DNA from 4 places in the Alteromonas sp. CI.11.F.A3 genome. Region 2 is predicted to be linked to each of the others. Evidence: predicted binding sites of a transcription regulator. Region 2 holds the regulator's gene; each other region holds the start of a gene.
What was found. Region 2 encodes sigma-54, which starts transcription at its own class of promoters, with help from an activator protein. Its sites were predicted from a motif close to GTTGGCACGNNNNTNGNNT; they were not measured.
Positions count from the first base shown of each region.

Region 1: R1T43_RS09080 (exopolysaccharide biosynthesis protein) is a predicted target of sigma-54. The motif match lies at 1,868-1,886, and genes of this name have one in related genera.
Region 3: R1T43_RS09025 (DUF1328 domain-containing protein) is a predicted target of sigma-54. The motif match lies at 2,297-2,315, and genes of this name have one in related genera.
Region 4: R1T43_RS08890 (BON domain-containing protein) is a predicted target of sigma-54. The motif match lies at 2,286-2,304, and genes of this name have one in related genera.

Region 1 is NZ_CP136708.1:2,112,608-2,116,408, reverse strand. It holds gene R1T43_RS09085 (LysR family transcriptional regulator) at 1-831, shown strand, start outside; gene R1T43_RS09080 (exopolysaccharide biosynthesis protein) at 1,013-1,618, opposite strand; gene R1T43_RS09075 (sigma-54-dependent transcriptional regulator) at 2,197-3,528, shown strand; gene R1T43_RS09070 (hypothetical protein) at 3,547-3,771, shown strand; gene R1T43_RS09065 (sensor histidine kinase) at 3,776-3,801, shown strand, end outside.
Region 2 is NZ_CP136708.1:3,951,887-3,955,687, forward strand. It holds gene lptA (lipopolysaccharide transport periplasmic protein LptA) at 1-13, shown strand, start outside; gene lptB (LPS export ABC transporter ATP-binding protein) at 16-741, shown strand; gene R1T43_RS17010 (RNA polymerase factor sigma-54) at 817-2,301, shown strand; gene hpf (ribosome hibernation promoting factor) at 2,331-2,618, shown strand; gene ptsN (PTS IIA-like nitrogen regulatory protein PtsN) at 2,627-3,070, shown strand; gene rapZ (RNase adapter RapZ) at 3,108-3,801, shown strand, end outside.
Region 3 is NZ_CP136708.1:2,103,314-2,107,114, forward strand. It holds gene R1T43_RS09010 (DUF349 domain-containing protein) at 1-1,551, shown strand, start outside; gene R1T43_RS09015 (hypothetical protein) at 1,553-1,768, shown strand; gene R1T43_RS09020 (hypothetical protein) at 1,821-2,015, opposite strand; gene R1T43_RS09025 (DUF1328 domain-containing protein) at 2,079-2,255, opposite strand; gene yfbR (5'-deoxynucleotidase) at 2,512-3,171, shown strand; gene R1T43_RS09035 (CC0125/CC1285 family lipoprotein) at 3,245-3,796, opposite strand.
Region 4 is NZ_CP136708.1:2,069,588-2,073,388, forward strand. It holds gene R1T43_RS08875 (hypothetical protein) at 1-336, shown strand, start outside; gene R1T43_RS08880 (hypothetical protein) at 422-1,003, shown strand; gene R1T43_RS08885 (endonuclease/exonuclease/phosphatase family protein) at 1,058-2,044, opposite strand; gene R1T43_RS08890 (BON domain-containing protein) at 2,339-2,950, shown strand; gene R1T43_RS08895 (hypothetical protein) at 3,321-3,683, shown strand; gene R1T43_RS08900 (DUF2891 domain-containing protein) at 3,727-3,801, opposite strand, start outside.

The DNA.
Region 1 (3,801 bases), 1.8 Mb from region 2:
CATCACGCGGTTCAAAAATTAGAAAATGCCATTGGCGTTGTGTTGTTCGAAAACAGTGGACGCAAGGTAAAACTGTCTCCTCAAGGGGAGTTGATGTATCGTCGAGCAGCGTTCGTTTTAAATGAAGCTCAAAAGTTAGAAGCGGTAGCGGCTAGTTTACAAGCGGGAACTGAAACTCTTCTTCGTATCGCCGTTGATATTATTTTTCCATCAGACTTACTCTATAACGTACTGAGCAAAGTGTCTGAAGAGTTCCCGCTGCTACGTATCGAAATTGAAGAAACCGTATTAAGCGGGGCAAACTCCCTACTTGATAGTGGTAATGTCGATATCGCGATTTCACCTTTCCCCTACCCCGGCGGATTCAGTGAAGATTTATGCGAGATAGACTTTGCCGCGGTGGCACATGTCGATCATCCTCTGCACGCACTTGACCGCGCGTTAACGTTAGAAGATCTAAAGTCGCATCGTCAAATAGTAGTAAGAGATTCATCGGCTGAACGTAAAGTTGATGCAGGTTGGCTTGGCGCCGAGCAGCGCTGGACGGTGAGCCATATTAGAACCTCGGTAGATATGATTTCTCAAGGGCTTGGGTTTGCTTGGCTCCCTATCGCTATCATTAAAAAAGAATTAGAAGAAGGGCTGTTGCTTCCGCTTCCTATTGATAGCAACAGTGGATTGCGTCGCGCTATGCTTTATCTCACATTTGAAGATGGTGACGGCCTTGGGCCCGCAGCAAGAAGCTTTATCGGTGAACTTAGATATCAATCGATGCAGCTTCCCTCTGCTGATGGCATGCTTGATCAATGCATAGAGTCTCTGCATCGATAGCATAAGCTGTGGCAGTTTAATTAAAGCAAAGTGTTATAGCTAAGCTGTACTTAACGCAAAGCCTAAAAAGCAAGAACTCGGGTATCTAACGAATATCTAATTTGCCCGATATTAAGTTTAGCCAGCGCTTGGTTTACCCAATACTTAATTTACCCAATACTTAATTTACCCAATGCTTAAGTTACCCAATCCCTAATGCTATCTGTTGGCCGCCATACAAGAAACCAAATAGAGCAATGGATAGCCCAAAGAGTGCTACAGCGCCGTCATCCGTTGCCATACCTATAGCCATAATCAATACCGCAAACGCCGGTATTAACCCCATAAAGGGTACTAATTCTAGTGGCACCATCAACAATCCACACGCCGCACAGCTAAGTGCAATCAATGAGCGAAACACAGGCTGGCGCATAAAAAACCACCGTGGCATTAAGAATCGGTCACATCGCACCGCCACAGGTTTCATTTTATTAACCAAAAATTCAATTCGATCGGCGTCCATTTCAATTTTCATAATGGTAGCAGGAAGCCACGGATGACGGCGACCGAGTAAAATTTGCATTGCGATAAGTAAAATTGTCACACCGGTTATGGTAGGTACACCAGGAATGGCACCTATGGGGGTTGCTGCAATAAACGCAGGCAAAGCCAACATAGGTCCAAACCCCCTCTTTTCCATGGCATTCCAGAACTCCGAAAACGCCATGACGTCGGTGGTGTTTTTGGGCTGCATCTTGCCCAACAACTCATAAAGTGTCATTGACCTTGCGCCAGTTTCCTCAAACATTTTTATTCCCTATTTATGGCTTAAGGCTTATGCCTAATTTCCATTGAAACCTATGCGTCTTGGGTGATAGCGAAGCGCAATACGCTTTGGGTATTCCATCAAAAATTAAATTAATTCAGTAGTATCACCGTACATAACGCTTATATTTTGCGCTGACCCGTAAGTAAAAATCTGAGATAAATTTTTCAGAAAAATACGCACAAGCGCTGAATTTTTGCGTTCGGTTACAAAGCTACTATGAGATTAATAATGCGATAACTGTGCCACTGAAGTGGGTCAGCGTTCAAATTTGCGCTTTTCTGGTAGCAATCGGCACAATATGTGCTTTATCAGCTAAAGATATGTCAGTGTGTGGATTATATTTAGCTAGCCCTCTTTTACATGATGCGAGGATCGCATCTTGAGGTCAGCCCCAAGATATTGCTGCCTTATTCAACCAAAGTTGAGTATGAATGCGACAACGTCTACGTTTGAATGTAATAATGCACAAATAATTATAAAATCTGGTCAACTTACCCACCCAATGTGCTGAGACAAGCTATCAGGAAGTGGTTGGTCAATAAAAAAGGGATATTCAAGTGTTAACTGTTTTGCTTGTAGATGATGATGCCGAGTTTACCGAGGTGGCCTGCACTATTATTGAGTTTCTCGGTCACGAAGTCCTAACTGCTGCCACATTAGGTGAAGCGAGAGACTGGTTAAAGAAAGAAACCTTTGATCATATATTACTTGATTTCATGTTGCCTGATGGCAGCGGTGCACACTTGTTCGATGAACTTAACGCACTTCCCAAACGTCCACGCATTACCCTTATTACTGGGCACCCATCGGTAAAGGGTGTCATTAAAGGTTTATGCGGCCCCAATATTGATTACCTTGTTAAGCCTATTCAACGTGAAGACATTGAAGCAGTATTAACGGGGAAACCTAAAGTTGCTGAAGATACCAGCGAAAAAATCGAAAAGCATTTCGACTTGCTTATTGGCGAATCTGCGCCAATGAGAGAACTCTACAAATTAATTGAACGAGTAAGCAGAACAAGTGCGAACGTTATGCTACTTGGCGAAAGTGGTGTAGGGAAAGAGGTAGTTGCAGCCGCCATTCACCGCGCTTCACAAAGTGAAGGCCCTTACGTAGTGACTAACTGCGGTGCCTTTTCAAAAGAATTGATTGGTAGTGAATTATTTGGCCACGAGAAAGGCGCATTTACAGGCGCTGTTGGCCGTAAAGAAGGTGTTTTCGAACAAGCTGAGGGCGGATGTTTGTTCTTAGATGAAATCACTGAAATGCCTATCGACATGCAGCCAAACTTACTGCGCGTATTGGAAAACAAAGTGGTTATCCGTGTTGGCGGTACTAAAACTATTCCGGTTAACTGCCGCGTAGTGTCAGCGACCAACCGAACCATGGAAGAAATAGCACAAAGCAAAGTGCTGCGTGAAGATATCTATTTCAGACTTGCGGTGTTTCCAATCACCATACCCACTTTGCGCGAACGCAAAGAAGATATTCCTTTATTAGCAAAAACCTTTATTGAAGAGTTTAATAAAGATAATGGCTCTAAATTTAGTTGGCAAGAAAGTCAGCTAAACACGTTACAAGCCTACGATTGGCCAGGTAATGTTCGTGAATTACGCCACTTTGTTCATCGTGCTGCTATTATGAGCGACCCGACAAAACAGGTCATAGAGCTTCCTAAAACGATTGAATCGCCTTTTGCTAAAAAACAAAGTACAGCACCAGCACTTCAAGCAGGACGTACTATTGAAGATGTTGAAAAGGAACTTATTTATGCCACGCTTGAGAAGGTTAATGGGAATAAAACCATGGCCGCTGACATGCTGGGCATAAGTACCAAGACCCTATACAACCGACTTCACGCATATGGCGATTTGGTCAAAGAAGACTAGTAAGGCAGGACAAAAGTTATGACTGAAGATGAGTTTGCCCGATTGAGCACCTATGTACACGATGCACGCAAACCGCTGAATCGCATTTCGATGCAAGCTGAATTGGTAAAAATGGCGCTTAATGGTGAAGTTCCCGCCCAAAAAGCGATGGCAGCATTGGATAAAATAATTTCCAGTGCTAAAGACTGCAGTGACTCCCTTTCTGAAATGACTTCAGATTTTGGCGACACATTATTGGATTGATGTAATGCTAAACAAAGTTTTGTCTTCGCT
Region 2 (3,801 bases):
GGACGACAACTAATCATGGCAACGTTGAGCGCACAGAGCCTTGCAAAGGCGTATAAAGCACGTCAAGTGGTTCGCGATGTAAGCTTATCAGTATCGACTGGGCAAATCGTTGGATTACTCGGCCCAAATGGTGCCGGTAAAACCACTACCTTCTACATGATTGTTGGCCTAGTACCCCTTGATAAGGGCAAAATCAGCATTGATGACAGCGAATTAACCCACGAACCCATGCACGAACGAGCACGTCGCGGAATTGGATATTTGCCGCAAGAAGCCTCGATTTTTAGAAAATTGACGGTGTTTGAAAACATCATGGCTATCTTACAAACCCGTAAAGGGTTAAGTTCAGCAGAACAAGAACAAGAAGCCGATGCGCTACTTGATGAATTTAATATCAACCATATACGTAATAGTACGGGTATGAGTTTATCCGGTGGTGAACGTCGCCGAGTAGAAATCGCACGAGCATTAGCAGCCAATCCGCAATTTATTTTGCTAGATGAGCCATTTGCAGGTGTTGATCCTATATCGGTTAATGATATAAAGAAGATCATTCAACATCTTCGTGACAGAGGAATTGGAATCCTTATCACCGATCACAACGTAAGAGAAACACTGGATGTGTGTGAGAAAGCGTATATTGTGAGCCAAGGCGAACTCATCGCGCAAGGGACGGCAGAACAAGTTTTAAGTAATCAGAAAGTAAGGGATGTATACCTAGGAGAACAATTCAGGCTATAGTTACTGTAACCGAATTGTCACTTTCAGTTTTAAACACGGGTATATTCACAACAAGAGTTTAAAAATAAGACGTAGATGAAACCATCTTTACAGCTAAAGTTCAGTCAACAACTTACCATGACACCGCAGTTGCAGCAGGCAATCAAGCTGCTGCAGTTGTCTACGCTCGACCTGCAGCAAGAGATTCAGGAAGCACTAGACTCAAACCCACTTTTAGAAGTTGAAGAAGGCGGCGATGACCACCCTGTTGAGAAAAACAACATGGATGGAGACGACCCTTCTGTAGAAGCGGCTCCAACTGCATCTAGCGATTCGTTAGAAGCTGGAGATGCGCTTGAAAAGAATGACCTTCCCGACGAGTTGCCAATTGACAGCACATGGGATGAGTATTACTCGGCCTCATCTGCACCCGCTCCAGGTCCATCTAATAATGATGACGACCAACTGTTTCAGGGAGAAACTACCGACAATATTCAAGACCATTTGCTTTGGCAGATGCGTTTAACGCCGTTTTCGGATACCGACCGCGCAATTGCTACCGCCATTATCGACTCAATTGATGAATCTGGTTACCTCAACGTACCCATTGAACAGATTTTAGAGTCAGTGAATTCCGACGATGTTGAAGAATTGGTGGAAATGGACGAAGTTGAATGTGTACTAAAACGTATTCAAATGTTCGACCCTATCGGTTCAGGTTCACGTACTCCGCAAGAATGTTTGCTTGTGCAGCTTCGCCAGTTCTCAGACGATACGCCATGGCTTACTGAAGCAAGACAGCTTATCAACGAGTATTCAGATCTACTTAGCAGCAAAGACTACCGTACGTTAATGCGTAAGAGCCGTTTGAAAGAAGATCAACTTCGCGAAGCCATGCGCTTATTGCAAACGTTGAATCCTCGTCCAGGTAGTGCATTAATTACCAAAGAGCCGGAATACGTTATTCCTGATGTTTCGGTAAACAAAAAGAATGGCCGTTGGGTGGTAGAACTTAACCCCGATAGCCTGCCTAAATTAAGCGTAAATCAGCAATATGCTGCCATGAGCAGACGCTCTAAAAACAGCAGCGATTCGCAATTTATTCGCTCGCATATGCAAGAAGCCAAATGGTTTATAAAAAGCCTTGAGTCAAGAAACGACACCTTGATGAAAGTCGCGAACTGTATTGTGCAGCAACAAATGGGCTTTTTCGAGCACGGCCCAGAAATGATGAAACCAATGGTGCTTAATGATGTCGCAGAAATGGTAGATATGCATGAATCCACCATTTCACGTGTCACCACGCAAAAGTATATGCATACTCCACGTGGCATTTTCGAATTGAAGTATTTCTTTTCTAGTCACGTGGCAACGGAATCTGGTGGTGAGTGTTCATCTACCGCTATTCGCGCACTAATCAAAAAGCTTGTGGCAGCGGAAACGCCCAGCAAGCCATTAAGCGATAGCAAGATTGCTCAATTGTTGGCCGAACAAGGCATTAAAGTTGCCCGGCGAACAATAGCAAAATACCGGGAATCGTTATCGATTCCGCCGTCAAACCAACGCAAAAGCCTTATCTAAAGGCCTTGATAATTTAAGGAAGACGAAATATGCAAATCAACCTTACCGGTCATCATGTCGAAATTACTGACTCTTTGCGTAGCTATGTCGATACTAAGTTCAGCAAACTAGAGCGTCACTTTGATCACATATCTAATGTGCATGTCATCCTGAACGTCGAAAAACTCAATCAAAAAGCCGAAGCCACCATGCACCTTAGCGGCGCAGAAGTGTTTGCTTCATCTCATAATACAGATATGTATGCGGCGATAGACAGCATGATCGACAAGCTCGACAGGCAAGTTATCAAGCATAAGGAAAAGCTGAAAAAGCACTAAATATTAGTATGGAAATTCAAGCCATAGTAAGTTTGGACCGCACCGAGTGTGCGGTTCAATGTAATAGTAAAAAACGTATTCTAGAGATTATTAGCGACATTGCCGCTAAAAATAATCCCGACATCGATCAGGCCACAGTTTTAGCTAGCCTACTTGGCCGCGAACGAATGGGAAGTACGGGTATTGGCAATGGCATTGCATTGCCTCACGGTCGATTGCCGGGTTTAGAACACGTTATCGCCATTATTGTAACCAGTAACCCTGCCATCGATTTTGATGCGCTTGACGATCAACCCGTAGATATATTCTTTGCCTTGTTAGTACCTGAAGAAAAAACAGAGGGTCACTTACAAACACTTGCTACCGTTGCCGGTAAACTAAGTGATAAAGAAACGGTGAAAGCCATTAGGCGGGCCTCCACCAGTGACGACATTATTACGGCTTTAAGCTAATAAAGCACAGCACCATATTTTAAAGGGAGAAATGCAGGTGAAACTGATTATTATCAGTGGTCGATCCGGTTCAGGAAAATCAGTTGCGCTACGTGCCCTTGAAGACTTAGGCTACTATTGCGTAGATAATATTCCGGTTAACCTTCTCCCTACCCTTACCCATACTGTGGTTGATGAATATGACCAAGTCGCGGTAAGTATCGACGTAAGAAACCTGCCCAAAAATCCAGCTGACTTGGTAGAAATCTTAGATTACCTACCCTCGTCTTGGTCTATGACCATTGTGTATATCGACGCCAGCGACGATGTGCTGGTGAAGCGTTTCAGTGAAACACGCCGACTTCACCCGTTAGCCAAGCTCAACAAATCCTTATCTGAGTCGATAAAAGCCGAATCAGATTTGCTTGCGCCTATTGTTGAGCGCGCCGATTTGTATATTGATACAGATAAGCTCACCATCCATCAACTCGCAGAACTTATCCGCGAGCGAATTCTAGGTAAGAAAAGCTCTCGATTAGTATTGGTGTTCGAATCGTTTGGCTTCAAGCACGGCATACCTAAAGACGCCGACTATGTATTTGACGCCCGCTTTCTACCCAACCCCCATTGGGAACCAGATTTAAAGCACTTAACTGGCTTAGACGCGCCTGTGGAAGTGTTTTTGGGCTCTCAACCGGTGGTAACTAAATTCATTTGGCAAATTCAAAATTTAATAACGACCTGGTTGCCTC
Region 3 (3,801 bases), 1.8 Mb from region 2:
ATTGCAGTACCAAGCGCCCTTAATAAGCGCTGGCATGCAGCTTCCCGTGTTTTCAATCAGAAAAAACAAGCTAAAAAAGCAGAGGTAGACCACGCGCTTCGCCAGTGTAGAAAACAAATCAGTGTGGTTGATAACTTGATTGCCCAAGGTAAATACCGCGCGGCTATTACCAAGTTTGAAAAGCTATCTGCAAGCTTCGAATCTGTGCCTGAGAATGTGAAAAAACAATTGGCTAAGCGTTTTGAGAAAACCGCTGAAGATATTGCTCACCTTGAAGGCTGGCAAGATTATATCGCGGCGCCTAGAAAACCTGCACTGGTAGAAGAAGCGCAGGCGTTAGCGGCAACCCCTGTTGAAGATATTAAACAGCGCGGTGAAGCTATTCGTTATTTACGACAGCAGTGGCTTTCGTTAGGCGCTGGCAGCGACGATGACACACTACAACGTGCTTTCGATGCGGCATTAGAACTTGCATTTCAACCGTGTCGCGAACATTACGCAGCATTAGATGCCGAGCGTGAGAAAGCGCTTAAAGCTCGTCAGGCATTAATTGAGCAAGTTGCTGCCATCGATTTGTCACAAGACGAAACGTTGTTGGCTAAAGTGTTCGATAGAACCGTTAAACAATGGCATGAATGTGGCCAAGTTGAAAAGCGTGATTACGAGTCGTTAAAGCAACGTTGGAATAAAACCATTAGCCCGCTGCAAACGAAAGTGAACCAGTGGCATGGGATGAATAAAAAAGCGAAGCAGGAACTCGTTGCTAAAGCATCAGCGCTGTCAGCACAAGAGGATATTGCTAGTGCCACTGAAACAGCGCAGCAGTTGCAACACGATTGGAAAGCCATAGGCCATGCCGGTAAGCGTGATGAAAGCCGATTGTGGCGTGAGTTCCGCCTAGCAAATGATGCATTGTTTGGACGCTTAAAAGAGCAGCGTAAGGCACAGTCATCTGCATTTAATGAAACCTTTAATACCCTTTTTACTCAATTAAATGCTATTGACTCGGAATCTGATGAATCGGCGATTGCTACTTCAATTCAGGATATTGAAACACGTGCGAAAGATTTGCCTGGTGCAATGCGTGCAAAACTCGATAAGAAAATAACCGGTATTCAAAAGCAGCAGCAAACACGCGCTCAGCAGCGCCACGTTCGTAAAGTACAACAGCGGGCTCAATCGGTTATTTCAGTGTTAAGTGAAAGTTTGCGGGCAGGCGACTTTACTAGTATCAGTGATGATGACGCTGACCTGCTAGGAAAGCGTTGGAAGTCTGCGCTGTCTAAACCTACACCTGTGCAACAAAGTCGTCATTGGCTAACCGTTGCGTTGGAAGCCGCTACTGATATACCCAGCCCCCAGAGCGATAGCAGTATGCGAACCAATGTACAGCTAACCATGATGACGGCGAAACTTGAGAAAGGCGAGAGCCTATCTCCTGCGCAGTTGTTGGAAGATTGGATTGCGCATGGGAAAGTTGATGACCAAGAAACGCATTTACTTGAACGAGTAGTGAATGTATTGGATAACAATCCAGAGGTGGTTGCTTAAAATGAAAAGCCAAGTTGAATTTGGTTTTGCCAGTGAGATGACGGCATATCGTTTTATCAACACGGTTAAACATATGGATGTTGATTCACTTGTCGTGAAGTTTGGACGCAGTGATCGTCACGTGTTGGTATCTTACCGTTACGCGGTAGCTGAGTTTGATAGAACGTTATCAGAGTTAGACGATTTAGCGCGAGAGCTTGGCGGGGAAGAAGTATAAAAAAAAAGCTGATGGACAAAGTCCATCAGCTTTTTTCATGATAAAGCGTGAATTAACAATCTTTATCTTCGGCGTTTGCGCCTTCTTTAACATCTTCACAAGCATCTTCTACTGCGTTGCCTGCATCTGTTACAATTTCGTCTAGCTCTTCGCCTGCATCTTCTGCGTTGTTATCGCCGCATGCGGCAAGTGTTAGTGCGAATGTACCAGCTGCTAAAAGTTTTAATAATGATTTCTGTGAGATCATGTCCGTTCTCCTGTTTCCTAAAAGTATCTTAAAGATTTAAAAATATCTAAAAGCGTAATAAATTTATGCTCGTGGTGACCGACCGCGTAAGGCATTCGCGACTAGTGAAATGACTAGTAAGGCGATGAACACAAAAAATAAAAATTGTGCGATACCTGTTGCTGCACCTGCGATGCCGCCAAAACCAAAAACTGCTGCAATAATGGCGATAATGAAAAAAGTAATTGCCCAACCTAACATAGCTAAATCCTCTTTTTGCTCCGTTACTGACATAGATACTAATGCGAACTCCGTGCCTAAATGTTAAGCTTATGATTTAATACGTTTTATTTTTTATTTGTGCTACTTTAGGCTAGTAATTTCTTTGTGGGATAAACAAGGTTTACAGAGCATTTGCACTTTTTACATAGCTAAAGCAGGTAGGAAGCAAAGAAGCATTCACGATTTGCAGATGCTACTATCACTTTTTAACTCTCGTTATACTAAAGGGCGCGAAATGGCAAAAACTCACTCCGCATTTATAGGTTTAATGCAACGGGCAAGAAATGTGAAACGATGGCCTTTAATGGCACAGTTTCAAGAGGAGATGTTGTCTACACACATCTACGAAGCCTCTATGGTAGCGCATATGCTAGGCGCAATAGCCGCGGATGTGTTTAACGAAGATGTCGACCCTGACCGAGTTGCTGCTATGGCTATATTTCATGAAGGTAGCGAAATTGCGGGTATGAGTGATATTCCAAGCCCTGTGAAATATCACGACCCTGAAACTACTGCTGCTATTAAGAAGCTCGAGCGCAGGTTTGAGGCTATGCTGATACAAACCTTGCCTGAGCCGCTACAGAAGCGTTACCAGCCTTTAATAGAACAAGATAAAGATGACATTCACGTGCGTCTTGCTAAGGCGGCTGATGTTTTATGTGCGTATCTTAAGTGTGATTATGAGTTGTCGAAATCCAACTCAGAATTTTCAAATGCTATGTATGAAATGGAAGTGCAATTGCAACAGTACCGAGAACGATTTCAGTCAGTAGAATATTTTTGTAAAGTTTTCTTAGAAGATGCCAATGCGACGTTAGATGAACAAACAAAAGATCTGGATTGGGTCGAACGTGCTAATACATTACATTTAGACTCCGAAAAAAGTAATAAATAGTATTGCATGTTGAAAATAGAAAGACCGCCAAATGGCGGTCGTTTAACTACACAATATTTGTCAGCTGAAACGCTTATTTAGCGTTGTCAGCCTGATTTGCCAAAATTTCCTGAACAGACATCGCGTTTTTCCCTAAGCTAGCTTTGGTATTGTTCATTCTTACCAAGATAGAAAAGTAAACATCATTAATTTGAGTCTGCGTAACGGTATTTTGTCCCTGGCCTGGTGCAGGTTGTGCCACTTCTGTACATCCTGACATGGTACATTGCTGGTTAGTTGCAAACGGTTGGGGTTTATCCGTGCTGTGAGTTACCGCTCTGGCCATAACAGGTTTTTTATCAACATCGGTTTTAACAATTGCCAACCATTCGTAGTTTTGTTTGTTTGCGAGTTCAGCTGCTCGGCGCAATGCGAATTGCTGAATGACATCGGCAGGGGTTCGGTCAGTAGCTTTAAATAAAACTCGGTATTCATTGTCGGTTAGCTGAACGCTTGAGTAACCGTAACCTTCTTTAGTCACCGCAGATTTGTACGGCGTAGGGGAAGCTATAGGTGTAGTAGTGCACGCGGTAAAAAACACACTGCATGCTAGAGCCGCTATTTTCATTTTTATTGGAAGGCGCATGATAA
Region 4 (3,801 bases), 1.9 Mb from region 2:
GCCGCGGTTAAGCGTGTATCTGAAGCGGGAATATCGTTTTTAACCAAACGAGGAGCAGGGGTGAAAAGCTTTGCTATTCACCCTAGAGGCGGTTTGACATCAGTAGACGAAAGCCGTGCTTACCACGACGCTTACGTAAATGGATACCGCTATGTAGTGCATGTTTATCAGTTACGAAGTGGCGGGCTTGGAAAGCGCTTTGCTGAATGGTTTTTTTTCGGAGAGCCAGAGCCGTCTGTGATCTTAACAAAATTACGTCGTCAGCAAGATAATCTTGCAGACTCAATGCATTTTGAAATATGTCAATTGTCGACGGAACTTCCTAAGTCAGCGTAAATCTTAATTAGTATAATAAACTATGGTTCACTTGTGAGCGTATTCAAATCTTTATAAAGTGAGTAAAAGTCAAGTGGAGAGAGTTGTGAACTCTGAATCGGTAGTTGAACTTCGCAACTATGAAAAAAGCCAGTTAAAACAAGTTAGTGTTATTTCTGGTATTTCACCCAATGCCATGCGAAGGGTATTTGGTGGATGGATATTATTTGCTGCATTAGTAGGAATAATTGTTTCTGTTGCACCGGATTTAGACAGTCAGTTTATTGGTTTAACCTTGTTTGTTTTAGTGGCCTTCACCGTTGTAATGTTTTGGCAGAGCCGAATATCTGAAGGGTGGCCAGCCATTATTTGCGATGACGATTACATAGGTGTGGTACGAGATCCTGTTCTGCGTGAATATGTGTGCGTCAAAAAAAGTATTATCACCGATGCTCAACCTTCACTGATTAAACCGAATAAGAAAGCGGTTGAAATGAGTTTAGACACCAGCGCACTTAGCGAAACCGACACCGCCATTTTGAAACAAGCGGTGTGGCCTCGAGAAGACAAACTTATTGGTCTTGCACACTTTAAACGTCGTGAAGAAGCATGCGAAAGCGTAATGTGGTGTGTTAATCACAATACGAAAGCGGTTAGGTCAGTTCCAGCACATCGTGTGCCTACCTAGTCGTAAGCCTTTTCAATATTAAGCCGCTTTATAGCGGCTTTTTACTTTCTGTATTTAGGCTTTTGGCTTTAGTTTCAACCGCGTTAACAGCGGGTAATGATCTGAGCCAATATCAGGTAGTTTCCTAATGTCTTCAAGCATAAAGTGACTTGAATGAAACACATGATCCAATGGCCATTTAACTAATGGGTAGTGGGCATGAAACGTATTGAAAAATGCACGACCAATTCTTGGGTCCAGCATACCGCTTATTTTCTTAAATTTTCGGGTAGTAGGTGACCATGCCACATCGTTTAAGTCACCCGCCACAATAATAGGCCCGTCTTTTTTAGCTATTTCATGGCCTACCATAGTAAGTTCCACATCTCTGGGCTTAGCCGTTTTGTTTTCTGTGGGGCTAGGAGGCTTCGGATGTAAAAAGTAAAGTGTCACATCTTGTCCATCCATATCGATAGTAACAAGCATGGAAGGCACATCATCTTCTACTAAATAGTTGAGCTTGGCAGTTTTCAGTGGGTATTTACTGTATAAGTGCATGCCATACAGATTCTCTAACGGGCAATGCTGCTGGTGAGGATGAGTTTCGTTTAACGCCGATAGGGCTATTTCCCAGCGCTTGTTAGATTCGAGAGTAACGACGAAGTCTGGATTGGTGTCACGCACATGCTTCAATAGCTTGTCGTAATCTTCATTGGGCATAAAAACATTGCTAGATAAAATACTAATACTCTCTCCAGCATCTTGAGAAGATGCTTTAACCACTTCCTTTTTATAAAAGAAGGTATAAGGCAAGATCCAAATAGCTTGGTAAATCGCGCAGGCAATTAATCCAATATAAAGCAATGCGATGATAAGCGTGTTAAATGCAGAAAGTTCCGACGGATACATAACCCCTCGGGTAATCAAGACTATCACCATTAAACCTAGCAGCTGTAGCCGTGGAAATTCCCATACCCTAACCAGCCAATGCTTCGACGGGAGTGAAGGCGCTAAAGTGGCAGCGATAAGAAATATCGCCATGGTGTTCAGTAAAATATTCATTGTCGTTCCTGACTAAGTTGTTTTTTGCATTATTAGCTTGCTTGCAAACGCTTTAAAAAAGGCAAACTCGGCTATTGTTGGATTAATAATAAGTATATTGGTTAATGAATATTCAATTTTCGTTCCGGTTAGGCAAATTGTAGGTAAAAAATGCTCATAGGCCGAAAAGTTTGCAGAGATGTTAACAAGTGATAACTAGGATGAAAGTAGGGTAACTTGTTATAAATCAGTTGTTTGCTATGTTGGCTCGAGTTTCGCATTGGTTATTGGGAGTTTCAACAAAGGAGAACTGTTATGAAACGCACATTACTTTCTATACTTGTAGCGACCTCGATGACAACCGCAGCTTTTGCTGGTGACATGGAGACAGATAACAAATGGGAAAAAGGCGCTAAGGATGCGTGGATAGACGGCAAAGCCGAAGCAACATTACTATTCAACGGCAACCTTGATTCATTCGATATCAATACAGATGTAAACAACGGCAATGTTGTTCTAACAGGTAAAGTAGATCATTCAGTTGATAAGAAATTAGCGGAAGAGCTAGTTTCAAATATTGACGGTGTTATGTCAGTAGACAACCAACTTTCTGTTATTGAAGAGAAAGATATGGAAAAAATGGCAAGCGACATGTCAGATGACGCTGAATCAGAATATGATGAGCAGACGGGCACGCTTACTGATGCCAAAATTGCTACCGTAATTAAAACTCGTCTATTAATGGATAGCGACATCTCTGGCTTCGATATTGATGTAGATGTTGAAGCAGGTAACGTTACACTAACAGGTAACGTAGACTCAGATGCCGAGCGCCAGCTTGCTGTTGAAATAGCCAAAAACGCTTCAGATGTGAAAAACGTTGAAGACAATTTGCAGGTTATTACTGAAACAGCAATGAAAAACTAAGCAGTTATTAGTGAAATAAAAGGGGCCAATGGGCCCCTTTTTTATGTCTGGATAACGGTAGATTTCTATAATAACACCCTGTATTAAGTCAAGAAGTGTTGTTAGCCACTTTTTTCTATATCCCGTTTTTTCGCAGCAATATGTAGTATTTTCCCATCCACTTTACAACTTTTGTCTTACAACCTTTGTCGGATTTTCTTCCTATCCATTGCTGCGTATACTCTTCGCGGTAATGAGGTAGCGTTAAGAAATTTGGAACACAATGTGCAATACAAGTTGTAATTAAGTTTTTAAGTTACAACGTGCAGTAGTCATTTAGAACCAATGCGTTCTTACATGGATAATCGCAAGTTAGTATAAAAGGAAGTGAATGATGAAAGTATTAAATTGGTTAGTTTCAGGTGTGTTGATTTCAATGCTTATTGTACTTGCAGGCGTGTTAACAAATAACATGGCTTATGTAGGTAAAGCGAACGCTGATGATTCAAACAAAGCCCATCACGCCTCTATCGTAAAAATAGAGCGCATACTTGCTCAGACCGAGTTCGATGTATCTCAAAAGCGTGATTTATTACGTAAAACACGTATCGAGTTTTACCTTGCAGAAGCAAAGCAGGCAGACCTGCGTAATTGGACGTTCAAGCGTGATGATTTGATTGACCGCGCAAAGAATATTTTAGTTCACCACCAGACACAGTTTACTGCAACGACAACTGAGTTTGCGAGCATTTAAGCTCGCCAACTCTGTATCAGGTAATTTAGCAACTGTCAGTGGTTTAAAGGCCACGTTGGGTTTCTAGATAGGTAGCAAAGCTACCAAGCCAATGACTCCCCATATAATGCATATCGTT